DNA from 2 places in the Actinoplanes sp. NPDC089786 genome. Region 2 is predicted to be linked to the other one. Evidence: predicted binding sites of a transcription regulator. Region 2 holds the regulator's gene; the other holds the start of a gene.

Region 1 (8,976 bases), on a different contig from region 2:
GGCCGGCGCGCTGCTCGTCGGCGTCGCCGCGGCCAAGGGGTACGCCCTCGCGACGGACAAGCCGATCTACGGGGTCAACCACCTCGCCGCGCACGTGGCGGTGGACACCCTGGAGCACGGCCCGCTGCCCGAGCCGGCGATCGCCCTGCTGGTCTCCGGCGGCCACTCGTCGCTGCTGCTGGTCGACGACGTGACGGCCGGCGTGACACCGCTCGGCGCGACCATCGATGACGCCGCGGGCGAGGCCTTCGACAAGGTGGCGCGGCTGCTCGGGCTGGGCTTCCCGGGCGGGCCGGTGATCGACCGCCGGGCCCGTTCCGGCGACGCCGCCGCGATCCCGTTCCCGCGCGGGCTGACCGCGGCCAAGGACCTGGCCGCGCACCGCTACGACTTCTCGTTCTCGGGCCTCAAGACCGCGGTCGCGCGCTGGGTCGAGGCCCGGCAGCGGGAGGGGACGACGATCCCGGTGGCCGACGTGGCGGCCAGCTTCCAGGAGGCGGTCTGCGACGTGCTCACGGCCAAGGCGATCGAGGCCTGCCGGGCCAACGGCGTGGAGACGCTGGTGATCGGCGGCGGGGTGGCGGCCAACTCCCGGCTGCGGGTGCTGGCCACGGATCGTGCATCGAAACACGGCATCCGGGTACGCGTACCCCGACCGCAGTTGTGCACCGACAACGGCGCGATGGTCGCGGCGCTCGGCTCGCACCTCGTGGCGGCCGGCGTGGCGCCGAGCCGGCTGGATCTGCCCGCCGACTCCGCCATGCCATTGACGGCGATCACCGCGTGAAGGTAGGCAGTGGCTCATGATTGCGCGGATGTGGGAGGTGCGCGCCCTCGGCAGCGGCTTCGACGAGTTGCTGACCTGGGTGTGTGAGAAGGCCGTGCCTGAACTCGAGGTGCTGCCCCAACATGTGTCGACGGACGTCTACTCGTCCACCGACAAGCGCATCGTGGTCATCTCTCGATGGCGCCATTCCCCGGTCGCGATGCCGGCGCCGCCCGCGTCGCTGGTGGCGCGCTCGCCGCACGTCTGGGACTTCAGCCCGGTGGACCGCTGAATCGTCAGTTCCGCAGGGCGATGAACAGGGCGAGGATCACCAGCGTGACGATCGCGATGAGGAAGACCACGAGCAGCTCGCGCCGCGGGTGATCGTCCTCGGTGGCCGGCAGGTCGCTGGTCACGGCGGCGAGCTCAGACTTCGTGCGGGCGCCGACCGCCGCCTCGACCCGGGCCGCGAACTCGTCGAGCGTCAGCCGACCGGCGCCGGTGTGCCGCTCCAGGGCGGCCACCACTCGCTGGCGATCGTCGTCCGACGCACGGATGTCCACGGGCCGGATGCTAGCGAAGAAACTGGGTTGCCCGGTACCGCCGAATGGGCGTTCGCTAGGCGTATGTCGGAAGTGACTGAACGTAAGTTCGGGTGGTGGGACATGTGGGTCCACCCCGACGACGATCCACGGTCGGACGAGAACTTCGACGGCGAACGGGCCACGCTGCTGGGCTACCTCCGGGACTATCGGCTGACCCTCGAGATGAAGTGCGCCGGGCTGGACGCGGCCCAGCTGGCCGCCCGTTCCGTCCCCCCGTCGAACCTGTCGCTGCTGGGCCTGCTCCGGCACCTGGCGGGCGTGGAGCAGACCTGGTTCCGGCTACGGATGGCCGGGCAGGACGGGCCGCGGCTCTACCGCAGCGAGGACAATCCGAACGGCGACTTCGACGACGCGGTGGCTGACCCGGCGATGGTGGCCGAGGCGTGGGAACGCTGGCGGGAGGAGGTCGCGTTCGCCGACGCCTACGTCGCCGGCCAGGCCGACCTCGGCGTGATCGGCGCCGCCGGGGATCCGTTGCGGCAGGTCCTCGTCCACCTGATCGAGGAGTACGCCCGGCACTGCGGTCACGCCGACCTGATCCGCGAGCGCGTCGACGGGCGCGTCGGCCAGTAGCGTGGTTTCCGGGAGGTGGCCGCGATGCCGGAGGGCGACAACGACTTCGACGACATCGTCGCGCCCCTTCGCGAGGAGCGGTTCACCACCCGGCCGCCCCGGCGCCGGCTGTTCATCGCCGGGATCGCCTGTTGTGTCGCCGCGGTGGCGCTCTTCATCTTCGGCGGGGTCGAAGGCGCGGTGCTCGCCGTCATCCCCTGGATCGCCGGGATGCTGCTGGTCGTGGCCGGGCGTTCGAACCAATGACGAAAGGCGCGCCGTGGGGAGACGGCGCGCCTTTCGTTGATGTGGGTCGTGCGACGGTCAGAAGCCCGGGCCGTGCTGGTGGCCGTGGCCACCGTGGCTGTGCCCGTGGCTACTGCCGGCGGCCGGGTCGGGCTCGGCCGGCTTCTCCACCACGAGGCTTTCCGTGGTGAGCAGCAGGCCGGCGATCGACACGGCGTTGGAGACCGCGTTGCGGGTCACCTTGACCGGGTCGATGATGCCGGACGCGGCCAGGTCGACGTACTCGTCGGTGGCCGCGTTGAGGCCGTGGCCCCAGCCCAGCTCACGAACCTTGCCCACCACGACGTAGCCGTCGTGGCCGGCGTTCTGCGCGATCCAGCGCAGTGGCTCGTCCAGCGCCTTGCGGACGATCTGGACGCCGATGGCCTCCTCGCCGGTGAGGCCGAGGTTGCCGTCGAGCACCGAGGTGATCTGCGAGAGCGCGGCGCCGCCACCGGGGACGGTGCCCTCTTCCACCGCCGCCTTGGTCGCCGCGATGGCGTCCTCGATGCGGTGCTTGCGCTCCTTCATCTCGACCTCGGTGGCCGCGCCGACCTTGATCACCGCGATGCCGCCGGACAGCTTGGCCAGCCGCTCGGCGAGCTTCTCGCGGTCCCAGTCGGAATCGGACGCCTCGATCTCCTTGCGGATCTGAGCGACCCGGTCGGTCACCTCGGAGGAGACGCCGCCACCATCGACGATGGTGGTGTTCTCCTTGTCGACGACCACCCGGCGGGCGCTGCCGAGCATCTCCAGGGTGACCTGGTCGAGCTTGTAGCCCAGCTCGGGCGCGATCAGCTCGCCGCCGGTGGCGATCGCCATGTCCTGCAGCATCGCCTTGCGCCGGTCGCCGAAGCCGGGAGCCTTCACCGCGGCGACCTTGAAGGTCTTGCGGATCGCGTTGACCACCAGGGTGGACAGGGCCTGGCCCTCGACGTCCTCCGCGATGATCAGCAGCGGCTTGCCCGACTGGAGCACCTTCTCCAGCAGCGGGAGCATCTCCTCGACCGAGGAGATCTTCTGCGTGGTGATCAGGATGTACGCGTCCTCGAGGACGGACTCCTGCGACTCGGCGTCGGTCACGAAGTTCGGCGAGATGAAGCCCTTGTCGAACTGCAGACCCTCGGTGACCTCGAGCTCGGTGCTGAGCGCCGAACCCTCTTCCACCGTGATGACGCCGTCGCGGCCGACCCGGTCCATCGACTCGGCGATCAATTCGCCGATGGTGGCGTCCTGGGCCGAGATGGTGGCCACGTTGGCGATCGCCTTGTGGTCGTCCACGTCGACGGCCTTGTCGAGCAGCGCCTTGGAGATGGCCTCGGCGGCCAGGTCCATGCCCCGCTTGAGGCCGATCGGGTTGGCGCCCGCCGTCACGTTGCGCAGGCCCTCGCGAACGAGTGCCTGGGCGAGGACGGTCGCCGTGGTGGTCCCGTCGCCGGCGACGTCGTTGGTCTTCGTCGCCACCTCCTTGACCAGCTGGGCGCCGAGGTTCTGGTACGGGTCGGAGAGCTCGATCTCCTTGGCGATGGTGACACCGTCGTTGGTGATCGTGGGCGCGCCGAACTTCTTGTCGAGGACGACGTTGCGGCCGCGCGGGCCGAGGGTGACCTTGACCGTGTCGGCGAGCGTGTTGACGCCGTGCTCCAGCAGGTGCCGGGCGTCGTCTGAGAAGCTGAGAATCTTCGCCATCTATTGGTCCCTTCACGCACAGCCGCCCCGGTCCCCGTCGCCGGGGACCGAGGCGGTCAGCACATCAGTAGGTCACTTCTCGATGACCGCGAGGACGTCGCGGGCGGAGAGCACCAGGTACTCCTCGCCGGCGTACTTGACCTCGGTGCCGCCGTACTTCGAGTAGAGGACCGTCTCGCCGACCTTGACGTCGATCGGGACGCGGTTGCCCTTGTCGTCGATGCGTCCGGGGCCGACCGCGAGGACGGTGCCCTCCTGCGGCTTCTCCTTCGCGGTGTCGGGGATCACGAGGCCCGACGCCGTGGTGGTCTCCGCCTCATTGGCCTGGACCACGATGCGGTCCTCAAGCGGCTTGATCGCAACCTTGGTCGCGGTAGTCACGGGCATACCCTCCTGGGTACAGGTGTTGCCGACCTCGTCAGCGAGGCCGGACTGATGCCTCATGCCACCGGGCGGGGCCGTCGTCGCGGGTGCCGGTCCGCCTGGCGCAAACGCGGCCCATCGCTGGGCTCACGCTGGCACCCTCATGGTGAGAGTGCTAAGTCGGAGGTTATGCCGGAACTAGCACTCCGTCAACCAGAGTGCCAACGAGTTCGCCCAGGGGAGAATGTCGTCCCGTGGACCTCGAACTGTTGGCTGAGCTGCGTAATGACCACGAGGTCCTGGCGGCCGCCGCGGACCTGGCCGGCGGTGACGCGCTGACCGCCGGCACCGCGCTGCGCGCTCGTGGGGTGGAACCCGGGCTGGCCGCCGCGGCCCTCACCCAGGCCACCCTGCGACGCTCGGCGCGGGCAAAGTTCGGCGCCGCGGCCGACCGGATGTTCTTCACCCGTCCGGGTCTGGAACAGGCGACCCGGGCGGTGGTGGCCGAGCGCCGGGCCGCCCGCCTGGCCGCCGCCGGGGTGCGAACCGTCGCCGACCTCGGCTGCGGGCTGGGCGCCGACGCGCTGGCCTTCGCCCGGGCCGGCCTCCGGGTGCACGCCGTCGACGCCGATCCGCTCACCGCCGCGATCGCCGCCGCCAACGCGGACGCGCTCGGTCTCGCCGACCGCATCGAGGTGACCTGCGCCGACGCCACCACGGTCGAGGTCGAGCGGTTCGACGCGGTGTTCGCCGACCCGGCGCGCCGCAAGGCCGGGCGGGGCCGGGTGTTCGACCCCGCGTCGTTCTCGCCGCCCTGGGACTTCGTGGCCGGGCTGGCCGCCCGCGTGCCCCGGACGGTCCTGAAGCTCGCGCCCGGCATCGACCACGCCCTGCTCCCGGCCGGCGCCGAGGGCGAGTGGGTCAGCGTCGGCGGCGACCTGGTCGAGGCCGCCTTCTGGTGCGGCCCGCTGGCCGCGGTCCCGCGCCGCGCGACGTTGCTGCCGGGCGGTCAGGAGCTGACCGGCACCGGGGAGCGGGACGGACCGGTCGGGCCGGTCGGCCGCTGGCTCTACGACCCGGACCCGGCCGTGGTCCGCTCGCATCTGGTCGCGGAGTTCGCGTCGGCGGTCGGTGGCCGGCTCGCCGACCCCGAGATCGCCTACGTGTACGCCGACGACGCCGTCGACACCCCGTACGCCCGGCGCCTCGAGGTGCTGGACGTGCTGCCGTTCTCGCTCAAGCGCCTCCGGGCGGCGCTCCGCGAGCGGGGCGTCGGCCGCCTGGAGATCCGCAAGCGGGGCTCGGCCCTGGAACCCGACCGGCTCCGCCGCGACCTCAAACTCGCCGGCACGTCCGCCGCCGGCATCGTCCTGACCCGGGTGGTCGGCGCACCGACCGCCCTGATCACCACCCACTCCTGAGAAAGAGGGCGACCACGCACGCACGCCGAGCCCGTCGCCGGAGGCGAGGCGACCTCGGCGGGAGCAGCGGCCGGCGCCACCCACCGAGCTACGACATGGGTGTTGATTTTTTCGCACAGCTACCCCGCGCTAGCCTCCGCGCCGTGGCTAAGAAAGCGGCCGGCACTCCGGCAACGGTGCTGCTCACTGCGCAGAAGGTCGCGCACACCCTGCACACCTACGAGGTCGACGCCGACACCCCCGACTACGGCGCCCGGGTGGCCGAGGCGATCGGCGTCCCTCCGGAGCGGGTCTTCAAGACGCTGATCGCCGCGGTGGACGGCTCCCTGACGACCGCGGTCGTACCCGTGACCGGCGATCTCGACCTGAAGGCCCTGGCCCACGCGGCCGGCGGCAAACGGGCCGCGCTCGCCGACCGGGCCGACGCCGAGCGCAGCAGCGGCTATGTGCGGGGCGGGATCAGCCCGCTGGGTCAGCGCCGCCGCCTGCCCACGGTGATCGACGACTCGGTGATGGCCTTGGATCTGATGTACGTCTCCGCGGGCCGCCGTGGCCTGCAGGTCGCATTGTCGCCGGACGATCTGGTCCGTCTGACCGCCGCAACCCTTGCGCACATTCGGACATAGACCCCATCTGTCCGAGCCGTTACGACACCGTTATGTCCCGGGGCTGATCTTTATCCCGGGATCGGGCAGGTTGGGACCACTGCGTGACTTAGCGTCACGTTGTGGGGCAAGTCCAGCTAGCGGCCCGGAACCGGTGCCGAAGCGGCTACCGGCACAGTCGTCGGTCGCTTCGGGCATGTTGCCGGATTGTTATGCCCTGTGACCAGAACGCCCGGCAACTCTGCTTGTGTAACCGCCCGCAACAGGAATACGTTGCCGGGCACAACAAATGCTCCTGATCCACTGCGTCCTGGGGAGCGAACCCTCCCTCCGCGCAAACTGGAGAATCCGACGAAGGCCCGGATTTACCCGAAAGGACATAAGTAATGCGTAAGGGAATGTTCGCCCTTGCCGCCCTCGGCCTGTTGGCCACCGGCAGCATGGCCGCTTGCGGCTCCGACAGCGACTCCGGTGGCACCGGAAGCAACGGCGGCGGCTCGGCGCCGGGCAAGGTCGGCATCATCCTGCCCGACACGGCCAGCTCGCAGCGCTGGGCCACGGATGACCTGAAGTTCCTCAAGGCGGCCTTCGCGGCCGCCGGTGTTGAGGCCAACATCCAGAACGCCCAGGGTGACAAGAGCGCGTTCCAGACGATCGCGGACGGCATGATCTCCAGCGGCGTCAAGGTTCTGGTCATCGTCAACCTGGACTCCGGCACCGGCAAGGCCGTGCTGGACAAGGCCAAGGCCGCCGGTATCGCCACGATCGACTATGACCGCCTCACCCTGAACGGCGGCGCGAACTACTACGTGTCGTTCGACAACGTCAAGGTCGGCGAGCTGCAGGGCCAGGGTCTGGTCGACTGCCTGACCGCGAACAAGGCGGCCAAGCCGGTCGTGGCCGAGCTCAACGGCTCGCCCACCGACAACAACGCCACGCTGTTCAAGCAGGGCTACGACTCGGTGCTCAAGCCGAAGTACGACGACGGCACCTTCACCAAGGGCCCGGACCAGTCCGTTCCGGACTGGGACAACGCCCAGGCCGGCACGATCTTCGAGCAGATGCTCACCCAGAACAAGCAGATCAAGGGTGTGCTCGCCGCCAACGACGGCCTCGGCAACGCGGTCATCCAGGTGCTGAAGAAGAACAAGCTGAACGGCCAGGTCCCGGTCACCGGCCAGGACGCCACCGTGCAGGGTCTGCAGAACATCCTCGCCGGCGACCAGTGCATGACCGTCTACAAGGCGATCAAGCAGGAGGCCGAGGCGGCTGCCGGGCTGGCCATCTCGCTGGCCAAGGGCGAGACGCCGACCACCGCCACCGGGACCATCAAGGACCCGGAGTCGAACCAGGACGTCAAGTCGGTGCTGCTGACCCCGAAGTCCATCACCAAGGAGACGGTGAAGGACGTCATCGCGGACGGCTTCGTGACCAAGGAAGCCCTCTGCACCGGCAACTTCGCCAAGCTGTGCACGGAAAACGGCATCAGCTGATTTGACTGTGGGGGTCACCCCCGACGGCTGACGAACGGCGCCGCTCACGCCCGCGACTGGGCGTGGGCGGCGCCGGGCGTCGCACCCCCAGAACCGGTCACCAGCAAAGGAGAACCAATCCGTGGCCGCGACACCTCTCCTGGAGCTGCGCGGGATCGACAAGAGTTTCGGTCCCGTCCAGGTCCTGCACGACGTCGGACTCAGCGTCTACCCCGGCGAGGTCACCGCTCTCGTCGGTGACAACGGCGCAGGCAAGTCCACCCTCGTCAAATGCGTCAGTGGTATCTACTCGATGGACGCGGGCACGGTGACGTTCGAGGGCAACCAGGTGGCCATCCACAGCCCCCGGGACGCCTCCGCGCTGGGCATCGAGGTCGTCTACCAGGACCTCGCGCTCTGCGACAACCTGGACATCGTCCAGAACATGTTCCTCGGCCGCGAGAAGACCAGGGGCCTCACCCTGGACGAGGCCACCATGGAGCAGATGGCCGGCGACACCCTGGCCGGCCTGTCCGTCCGCACCGTGAAATCGCTGCGTCAGCTGGTCGCCAGCCTGTCCGGTGGTCAGCGGCAGACGGTGGCGATCGCCAAGGCGGTGCTCTGGAACAGCCGGGTGGTCATCCTCGACGAGCCGACCGCCGCCCTCGGTGTGGCACAGACCGCCCAGGTGCTGGAGCTGGTCCGCCGGCTGGCCGACAACGGCCTCGGCGTGGTGCTCATCTCGCACAACATGAACGACGTGTTCGCGGTCTCCGACCGGATCGCGGCGCTCTACCTCGGCCGCACCGCCGCGCAGGTGAAGGCGACCGACGTCACCCACTCGCAGGTGGTCGAGCTGATCACCGGCGGGCGCAGCGGCAACCTCGGCCTGCCGCCGGAGAAGCCGAGCGAGTACGTCGACATCACTCCGGGAGACGACCAGTGAGCACAACCACGACCGGCCCCGCGGGCGCCGGAAAGGTCCAGGTGGCCAAGCCCACGATCGCCAGCCACGTCAGCGACTACATCGGCCGGGTGCGCGGCGGTGACATCGGCAGCCTCGCGGCCGTCGCCGGTCTCATCGTGCTCTGCCTGGTCTTCGGCATCGCCCGCCCGGACACCTTCATCAGCGCGCTGAACTTCAGCAACCTCTTCTCGCAGGGCGCGGCGGTCATCTTCATCGCCATGGGCCTGGTCTTCGTGCTGCTGCTCGGCGAG
Region 2 (8,976 bases):
GCCAGGTCGACCCGCAGCCCCGTCCATTCCGGACCACGTGCCGGCGGCAGGAAGGGCCGCGGGTCGGCGCCGGTGGCGTACGCCACGTCCACACCCGACAGCGACCGCCCGATGCCTTCCAGCGGCGAGATCACATGCGGCGGGGTCACCGTGGCGCTGCCGCCACCGAGCACCCGGGCGTCCAGGGCCAGCGCCCCGATCACCGCGACCCGGGTCAGCGCGGCCGGCTCCAGCGGCAACGTGAAGTCCTCGTTCCGCACCAGCACGAACGACCGGGCCGCCACCTCGTGCGCGACCGCCGACCCGTCGAGCTCCGGCCATTCACCCGAGGGCGGCGGGCCCAGCGCACCGACGCGGGCGGCGAGACGAAGCACCCGGCGTACCTTGGCATCGATCTCTTCCTCGGGAACCAGCCCGGCGCGCACCGCCTCGACCAACGCCTCGCCCCACGGGTTCTGCATGGCCGGCATGGCGATGTCGAGCCCGCCCAGCGCCGCACCCACCGTGTCCCGGGCCGCCCGCCAGTCCGACACGACGATCCCGTCAAAACCCCATTCGTCCTTGAGTACGCGCTGCTGAAGCTCCGCGTGCGACGACATCGGCGACCCGTTGACGCCGTTGTAGGCCGACATCACACCCCAGCCACCCGCGCGCACCACCCGCTCGAACGGCGGCAGATAGACCTCACGCAGCGCCCGCTCGGAGATCCGCACGTCCACGGTCATCCGCTCGGTCTCGAAGTCGTTGCCGACCAGATGCTTGACCGTCGTGCCCACCCCGAGCGACTGCACGCCCGTCACGAAGGCCGCGGCGATCTCGCCCGTGAGCAGCGGATCTTCCGAGAAACACTCGAAGTGCCGGCCGTTGAGCGGCGTCCGGTGCAGGTTCACGGTCGGCGCGAGCAGCAGATGCACCCCCTTGCGCCGGGACTCCTGCCCGAGCAGGCGCCCGGCCCGCTCGACCAGCTCCGGGTCCCAGGTGGCGGCCAGCGCGGTCGGGCTGGGCAGCGCCACCGACGGATCCTCGGGCGCCCACCCCGTGCCCCGGACCCCCACCGGCCCGTCCGACATCACCAGCGACCGCAACCCGATCCGCGCTATCTCCGGCAGCGACCAGAAGTCCTGCCCTCCGAGCAACGACACTTTTTCCTCGAGGGACAGCTCACTGATCAATTCATCCACGCCTCGATCATTTCATCTTGATCGCCGGGGCGGCGGGTTGCAGGCTGGGACAATGCTGTTTCGGCAGGACGCGCTGGACCGGATCCGCGACGGACGGGTGTCGGTGGTCTTCCGGCGCTGGGAGCGCGCCCGGGTCCGCGCCGGCAGCCGGCTGCGCACCATGATCGGCGTCGTCGAGGTGCGCGCCGTCTCGGTGATCAAGCGGATCTCCGCCGCCGACGCCCGGGCGGCCGGCTACCCGAACGCCCGGTCAGCCCTGGCCGACCTGCCCCAGAAGGCGGGCGACGTCTACCGGATCGAGGTGGCGTACGCCGGCGACGACCCCCGCGTGGCCCTGCGGGAGACGGCGGACCTCCCCGACGACGAGTGGGCGACCCTGATCACGCGGCTCGACCGGATGGACACCACCGGCGCGCGCGGCCCATGGACGAGGCGGGTGCTGGCCGTGATAGCCACCCATCCCGGGACACGGGCCGGTGACCTGTGGTCCGACCTCGGCTATCCGGACATGCTGACCTTCAAGCGCGACGTACGCCGCCTGAAAGAACTAGGCCTGACCGAGAGCCTCCCCGTCGGCTACCGGCTCTCCCCCCGCGGCGCCGCGGCCTGGGCCCGGATGCCCGAAAGCCGAAGCCCCAACCCGTAGTCGATCCCGCTCGCCTACCAGCGCCCCATCCGCGCCGACAGCACCGAGATCGCCGCGACCCCGGCCGTGCTGGTCCGCAGCACCGCCTCGCCCAACCGCACCGGCACCGCCCCCGCGGCCACGAACGCGTCGATCTCAGCGTCGGTGATGCCGCCCTCCGGCCCCACCACCAGCGCGATCTCCCCCTCAGACGGCAGCTCAGCCGCGGTGAGCGGCGACGTCGCGTCCTCATGCAGCACAAACGCCGCCGCCGCGGCCGACAAGCGGGCGGCGACCTGCGACGTTCCCAGATCTGGCGCCCCGGAGACGACCGGCAGCCACGGCCGGCGGGACTGCTTGGCCGCCTCGCGCGCCGTCGCCGCCCACTTGGCCTGGGCCTTCGCGCCTCGGTCGCCGCGCCACTGGGTGACGCAGCGGGAGGCGGACCAGGGGATGATCTCGTCGACGCCGACCTCGGTCATCGCCTGGACGGCCAGTTCGCCGCGGTCGCCCTTGGGGATGCCCTGGATGACGGTGAGCGACGGGGTGGGGGCGGGGACGAAGGTCGGCGGGGACAGGTGGAGGACGACGCTGCCCTTGGCCACGGAGGTGACCGTGGCGGCGATGGAACCGCCGCGGCCGTCGGACAGGGTGACGGGCGCGCCGGGGCGGACGCGCTGGACGTCCGCCGCGTGGTGGCCTTCAGGGCCGTCGAGCGTGAAGGAAGGACCCGTCGGCAGCTCGGCGACGAGGAACAGGGACGCCGACATCAGTGGCCGTTGAAGGCGTCCCGCATCCGGGAGAAGAAGCCGCCCTGTTTGCTGAGCTCGGCCACGTCTTCGCCGCGGGTCTTGGCGAAGTCGCGCAGCATCCGCTCCTGGTCGGAGGTCAGCTTGGTCGGCGTCTTCACGTCGAGGTGCACGAACAGGTCGCCGCGGCCCTGGCCGCGCAGGTGGGGGACGCCCTTGCCGCGGATGCGGAGCGTGCTGGCGGGCTGGGTGCCCTGCTTGACCTCGATGGACTCTTCGCTGTCGAGCGTCTTGATGGTCAGGCGGGTGCCGAGCGCGGCCGCGGTCATCGGGAGGGTGACCCGGCAGTGCAGGTCGTCGCCCTTGCGGCTGTAGACGTCGTGCGGCCGCTCGTGGATCTCCACGTACAGGTCGCCGGCCGTGCCGCCGCCGGGACCGACCTCGCCCTGCTGGGCCAGGCGGATCCGCATGCCGTCCTCGACCCCGGCGGGGATCTTGACCGTCAGGCTGCGGCGGGTACGGATACGCCCGTCGCCCGCGCACGTCGGGCACGGCGACGGGATGACCGTGCCGTGACCCTGGCAGACCTGGCAGGGGCGGGACGACACGACCTGCCCGAGGAAGGTGCGCTGAACGCTCTGCACCTCGCCCCGGCCGGCGCACGTCTCGCAGGTGGCCAGGTGGGTGCCGGGCGCGGTGCCGGCGCCGGAGCACTGGGTGCACAGCACGGCGGTGTCGACCGTGATCGGCGCCTCGACCCCGAACGCGGTCTCCTGCAGTTCCAGCTCGAGGCGGAGGATCGCGTCGGCCCCGGGACGGGTACGCGGCCGCGGGCCCCGCGACGCGCCACCGGCGGCGGTGCCGAAGAAGGCATCCATGATGTCCTGGAAACCGACGAACGGTCCGGCCCCGGGCCCACCCGGGCCGGCGCCACCGCCCCCGGGCGCCAAGGGGTCACCGCCGAGGTCGACGATCTGCCGCTTCTGGTCGTCGGAGAGGACCTCGTAGGCGGCGTTGATGTCCTTGAACTTCTCGTGCGCCTCCGGGTCCGGGTTCACATCCGGGTGGTACTGGCGAGCCAGCTTGCGGTAGGCGCGCTTGATCTCGTCATCGGTGGCATCCCGGCCGATGCCGAGAATTCCGTAGTAGTCCTTCGCCACGGGCTTTGGAGTCCTCAATGTTCGCGCAGATCCATCAATTCTGGGCCAGCAAGTCGCCAAGGTACCTTGCCACTGCACGCACGGTGGCGATGTTGCCGGGGTAGTCCATGCGGGTCGGCCCGAGCACACCGAGCCCACCGATGATGGTGCCGCCCGGGCCGTACCCGGTGCTCACCACCGAGGCCGACCGCAGGTTGTCGATCTCGTTCTCGTCGCCGATCCGGACCCGGGTGGTGCTGGGCTCGACCTCGCCGATCAGCTTGAGCAGGATGACCTCCTCCTCGAGCGCCTCCAGCACGGGCCGGAGCGAACCCTGGAAGTCAAGCATGCCGCCGCGCGTCAGGTTGGCCGTACCGGCCAGCATCAGACGTTCCTCGGAGCGCTCGACCAGTGTCTCGAGCAGCACGGTGGCCAGGCAGGCCATCGTGCTACGGCGTTCCGGCGCACAGTCGTCGACCAGCGCCTGCACGAGCGGCGGCGTGTCGGCGAGCCGCTGCCCGGCGAGTTTCTCGTTGACCTTGCGCCGCAGCTCGGTGACGTCGTCGGCGGCGATCGGGCCGGGCATCTCGACCAGGCGCTGCTCGACGCGGCCGGTGTCGGCGATCATCACCAGCATGACGCGGGTGGTGGAGATCGGGACAAGCTCGAGATGGCGTACGGAGGAGCGCGCCAGGCTCGGGTACTGCACCACGGCCACCTGGCGGGTGAGCTGGGCCAGCAGCCGCACCGTGCGGTGCACGACGTCGTCGAGGTCGACCGGGTTGGCCAGGAAACGCTCGATGGCCCGCCGCTCGGCCGGGCTGAGCGCCTTGATCCGGGACAGCCGGTCGACGAAGAGGCGGTAGCCGGCGTCGGTCGGCACCCGGCCGGCGCTGGTGTGCGGCTGCCGGATGTAGCCCTCTTCCTCGAGCACCGCCATGTCGTTTCGCACGGTGGCCGGGGAGACGCCGAGCTGGTGACGCTCGACCAGGGCCTTGCTGCCGACCGGTTCCTGGGTGGCGACATAGTCTTCGACGATGGCGCGGAGGACGTCGAGTTTGCGGTCATCGAGACTCATCTGACCCCTCCCCCGCTCGTTGGCACTCCTGATCGGCGAGTGCCAGTCTACGTCGCCACTCGCCGCCGCGCGATGATCGCACCCACGGCGGTTGGTCTCGACTACGTTGAGCTGCGGTCCTACCGTGTCAGCCATGACTGAACCGCCTCGTCCGCCGGGTGACGGAAATCCGTACGACCCGACGACGCCGCTCAACCCATATCCGGGTAACGAGCCGACCTCCGGATCGGCCCCGCCTCCGCCTCCGACGCCGCCGACGTACGGCTCGCCGCAGCCGCCGACCTACGGCTCCCCGCCACCGTCCTCCGGCGCCGGTGGATACGGCCCGCCGCCCAGCTCAGGGGCGGGTGGGTACGGTCCGCCGCCGTCCTCCGGCGCCGGTGGCTACGGCCCGCCGCCCGGCTCGGGCGCGGGGGGCTACGGCGCGCCCCCGCCCGATCCCGGCTACGGCCAGCCCGGGGCCTACGGCCAGCCCGGTGGTTACGGGCAGCCCGGCTACGGCGCGGCCGGCGCCGGTCCCGCCCCGGTCGGCTATGCCAACAATGACGAGAAGACCTGGGCCCTCGTCGCCCATTTCGGTGGCATCCTCGTCGGCTTCATCGCGCCGCTGGTGGCGATGTTGGCCAAGGGCAACGAGTCGCCGACCGTCCGCGCGCACTCGGTCGAGGCGCTGAACTTCCAGATCACCTGGGGCATCGCCACGATCGTCGCCTCGATCCTGGCGGCGTGCACGGTGGGCATCCTGTTCTTCCTGCCGATGATCACCTGGGTGGTCGTCATCGTGTTCTCGATCATCGCGGGCATGAAGGCGAACGAGGGTCAGCTCTACCACTACCCGGCCACGTTCCGGATGGTCAAGTAACGAGGTCGCGTACCACGGCGTCGGCCAGGAGCCGCCCGCGAAGGGTGAGTTCGAGCCGGCCGGCGCCGTAGGCCGCCGCGTCGAGCAGGCCGTCGCCGAGGAACCGCGCGGTCACCGACGGGTCGAGCCCGGCCAGCGGCATGCCGTCGCGCAGCCGCACGCGCAGCATCACATCTTCCATGCGCTGGTCCGAGGCGGTGAGGATCTCCCGGCCGTGTCCGGGCGAGTCGCCGTCGGCGAGCTTCCGGGCGTACGCGGACGGGTGTTTGACGTTCCACCACCGGACGCCGCCGACGTGGCTGTGTGCGCCCGGGCCGGCGCCCCACCAGTCGCCACCGGTCCAGTAGAGCATGTTGTGGGCGCAGCGGGCGGCCGGGCCGGACGCCCAGTTGGACACCTCGTACCAGGTCAGACCGGCCGCGGCGAGCCGCTGGTCGGCGGCCAGGTAGCGGTCGGCGGCCACGTCGTCGTCGGGGTAGGGCAGGTCGCCGCGGCGCATCCGGGCGGCCAGCCGGGTGCCGTCCTCGACGATCAGGGCGTACGCGCTGACATGGTCGACGCCGGCCGCGACCACCGTGTCGAGCGACCGGGCGAAGTCGTCCGCGGTCTCCCCCGGCGTGCCGTAGATCAGGTCGAGGTTGACGTGCTCGAACCCGGCCTCGCGGGCCTCGGTCGCGGCCTCGGGCGCGCGCCCGGCGGTGTGCCGGCGGTCGAGCACGGCCAGCACGTGTGGTGAGGCCGACTGCATGCCCAGCGAGATGCGCGTGAAGCCGGCCCGGCGCAGCGCCCGCAGCGAGCCGGGGGTGACCGACTCGGGGTTGGCCTCGGTGGTGATCTCGGCGCCCGGCGCGAGTCCCCAGGTGGCGTCGATCGCGTCGAGCACCCGGGCCAGGTCGCCGGGGTCGAGCAGGGTGGGCGTGCCGCCGCCGACGAACACGGTGTCCACCCGCCGGGGGCTGACCACCTTGCCGGCCAGGCGGAACTCGGCCAGCACCGCGTCCAGGTAACCCTCCTGGCTCGCCTCGGTCGAGGTGTACGTGTTGAAGTCGCAGTAGCCGCAGCGGCTGGCGCAGAACGGCACGTGGACATAGACCCCGAATCCGTTTTGTCCGGCTCCGGCGGCGACATCGTCGGGCAGCGACCCGTCGGCGGGGACGGGCTCACCCTCGGGCAGCGGACCAGGCATCCGTCAAGTGTGCACCGCCGCCGATAGGGTCTCCGCATGGAGCTGGTCCACACCTCGACGTCCGCCGGGATCACCACGCTGACCCTGGACAGCCCGGCCAACCGCAACGCGCTGTCCAGCACGCTGATGTCCGAGCTGCTCGACGCGCTGGCGACCGTGCTCACCGACGCCTCCGCCCGCGCCGTGGTGCTCACCCACACCGGCCCGGTCTTCTGCGCCGGCGCCGACCTGAAGGAGACCCAGCAGGTCACCTCCGGCCGCGGTCGGCTGCCGGCCGAGATGATGTCCGATCTGCTCGCGGCCATCTGGGAGTTCCCCAAGCCGGTCGTCGCGCGGGTCGGTGGTCCGGCTCGGGCCGGCGGGCTCGGCCTGATCGCGGCGGCGGACATCGCGGTGTGTACGCGGGACGCGACGTTCGCCTTCACCGAGGTGCGTCTCGGGGTGATCCCGGCCGTGATCAGCGCCACCGTGCTGCCCCGGCTGGCCCCTCGCGCCGCGGCCGAGCTCTACCTCACCGGCGACACCTTCGACGGGGCCCGCGCGGCCGAGATCGGCCTGGTCACGGCGGCGGTGCCGGCCGACGAGCTGGACGACACCGTGGCCCGCTACTGCGACTCGCTGGTCCGCGGCGGTCCGCTCGCGCTGGCCGGGACCAAGCAGATTCTGCGGCGTACGCCGGCCGAGTCCGTCCGCGCCGATCTCGCCGACCTGGCCGCCAGGTCGGCCGGATACTTCAAGTCCGAGGAGGGTCGCGAGGGCGTGGCGGCGTACCGCGAGAAGCGGCCGGCCGCGTGGATCCCGCAGTGACCATCTCCTGATGCGCTCGTTGTCTACGCTTGGCGTCCGTCAGCGAGAGGGGTGTGGGTGAGCAAGAAGCCGGTCGCGGTGCTGCTGGTGCTCGGCATCGCCGCCGTGGCCGGGGTGATCGCCGTGGTCAACTCGATGGGCAGCTCGATCAAGTCGATCAACCTGCCGCGCATCGGACCGGCCTGCGTGGTCTCCGCCGACGGCGGCGAGGTCGCCCTCGACACCGTCCAGATGGCCAACGCCGCGACCATCACCGCGGTCGGCGTCATCCGGAAGATGCCCGAGCGGGCGATCGTGGTCGCGCTCGCCACCGCGCTCCAGGAGTCCAAGCTGGAGAACCTGGAACACGGCGATCGTGACTCGCTCGGCCTCTTCCAGCAGCGTCCCAGCCAGGGCTGGGGCAAGCCGGACCAGCTCGTCGACCCGCGCTACTCGTCGAAGAAGTTCTACTCCTCGCTCAAGCGGGTCAAGGGTTGGCAGAACATGCGGGTCACCGACGCGGCCCAGCGGGTGCAGAAGTCGGCCTACCCGGAGGCGTACCAGAAGTGGGCCGAGGAGGCCGAGGTGCTGGCCAAGGCCCTGACCGGCAAGGCCACCGGCGCGGTCGCCTGCACGATCACCGGCGAGCCGGCGATGCGCGGCCAGACCGCGATCCGCAAGGTGACCGCCGGGCTGAAGCTGGACTGGGGCCGCGGGCTGGGCCAGCCGGTGACCCAGCCGACCGGCCTGACCCTCGCCATCAGCAACATCGACACCGGTTGGCGGTACGCGCACTGGCTCGTCTCGCACGCCCGGGACACCGGTCTCGAACGAGTACGTTTCGCTGACCTGGAGTGGCATGCCCCTACCGGCAAGTGGCAGCCGGTAACCGACGATCGCAAGGCCGGCAATGCTCATGTGGTCGTCGAAGTCTTCAGCTGAACAGAGAGCCAACACATTCACATTGCTCTCCGTGATGTCGACCGGGTTCGCAGGTCATAGCGCTGCGTATACACCGCCATGGACAGATAGCGACCGCGGCTGGTACTAGTTAGTCGTGCTGAGCGCCCTCGAGTGGATCGTGCTGGGAGCCGGCAGCGCCGCCGCAATCGTCTTCGGGGTCTGCCGCCACCGACCGGCCCGAGTCGGACCCTGGCTCCTGCTGGCCGGGTCCATCGTGGTGCTCGCCATCGGCGACGCCGCCCTGGCCCTCGACCACGGCGCGTTCGCCGAGGCCTGCTACTACGGCATGTTCGTGCTGGTCGCCTGTGGACTGATGCAGTTCACCCGCGGTGGCGCGGTGCTGGTCGACCGCGCCCGCCTGATCGACCTGCTCGCCTTCTCCTGCTCGGCGCTGCTGGTCGTCTGGG

The links. The regulator HrcA, encoded in region 2, represses chaperone genes, less so after heat shock. The targets are predictions, from matches to a motif close to GGTTNGCACNCTCNNNNNGAGNGTGCNAACC.
Region 1: the regulator HrcA is predicted to act here: its motif matches at 4,411-4,441, upstream of groES (co-chaperone GroES).

What each region holds. Positions count from the first base shown of each region.
Region 1 covers NZ_JBFBGU010000003.1:232,950-241,925, forward strand. The annotation lists gene tsaD (tRNA (adenosine(37)-N6)-threonylcarbamoyltransferase complex transferase subunit TsaD) at 1-787, shown strand, start outside; gene AB0O15_RS15110 (hypothetical protein) at 804-1,058, shown strand; gene AB0O15_RS15115 (DUF1707 domain-containing protein) at 1,063-1,329, opposite strand; gene AB0O15_RS15120 (DinB family protein) at 1,393-1,944, shown strand; gene AB0O15_RS15125 (hypothetical protein) at 1,969-2,190, shown strand; gene groL (chaperonin GroEL) at 2,248-3,897, opposite strand; gene groES (co-chaperone GroES) at 3,970-4,284, opposite strand; gene AB0O15_RS15140 (methyltransferase domain-containing protein) at 4,515-5,681, shown strand; gene ybaK (Cys-tRNA(Pro) deacylase) at 5,825-6,307, shown strand; gene AB0O15_RS15150 (substrate-binding domain-containing protein) at 6,673-7,779, shown strand; gene AB0O15_RS15155 (ATP-binding cassette domain-containing protein) at 7,901-8,704, shown strand; gene AB0O15_RS15160 (ABC transporter permease) at 8,701-8,976, shown strand, end outside.
Region 2 covers NZ_JBFBGU010000006.1:53,551-62,526, reverse strand. The annotation lists gene AB0O15_RS20615 (glycoside hydrolase family 3 C-terminal domain-containing protein) at 1-1,181, opposite strand, end outside; gene AB0O15_RS20610 (hypothetical protein) at 1,234-1,827, shown strand; gene AB0O15_RS20605 (16S rRNA (uracil(1498)-N(3))-methyltransferase) at 1,842-2,576, opposite strand; gene dnaJ (molecular chaperone DnaJ) at 2,576-3,715, opposite strand; gene hrcA (heat-inducible transcriptional repressor HrcA) at 3,750-4,772, opposite strand; gene AB0O15_RS20590 (DUF4870 domain-containing protein) at 4,906-5,634, shown strand; gene hemW (radical SAM family heme chaperone HemW) at 5,627-6,820, opposite strand; gene AB0O15_RS20580 (enoyl-CoA hydratase-related protein) at 6,857-7,627, shown strand; gene AB0O15_RS20575 (hypothetical protein) at 7,679-8,548, shown strand; gene AB0O15_RS20570 (PAS domain-containing protein) at 8,664-8,976, shown strand, end outside.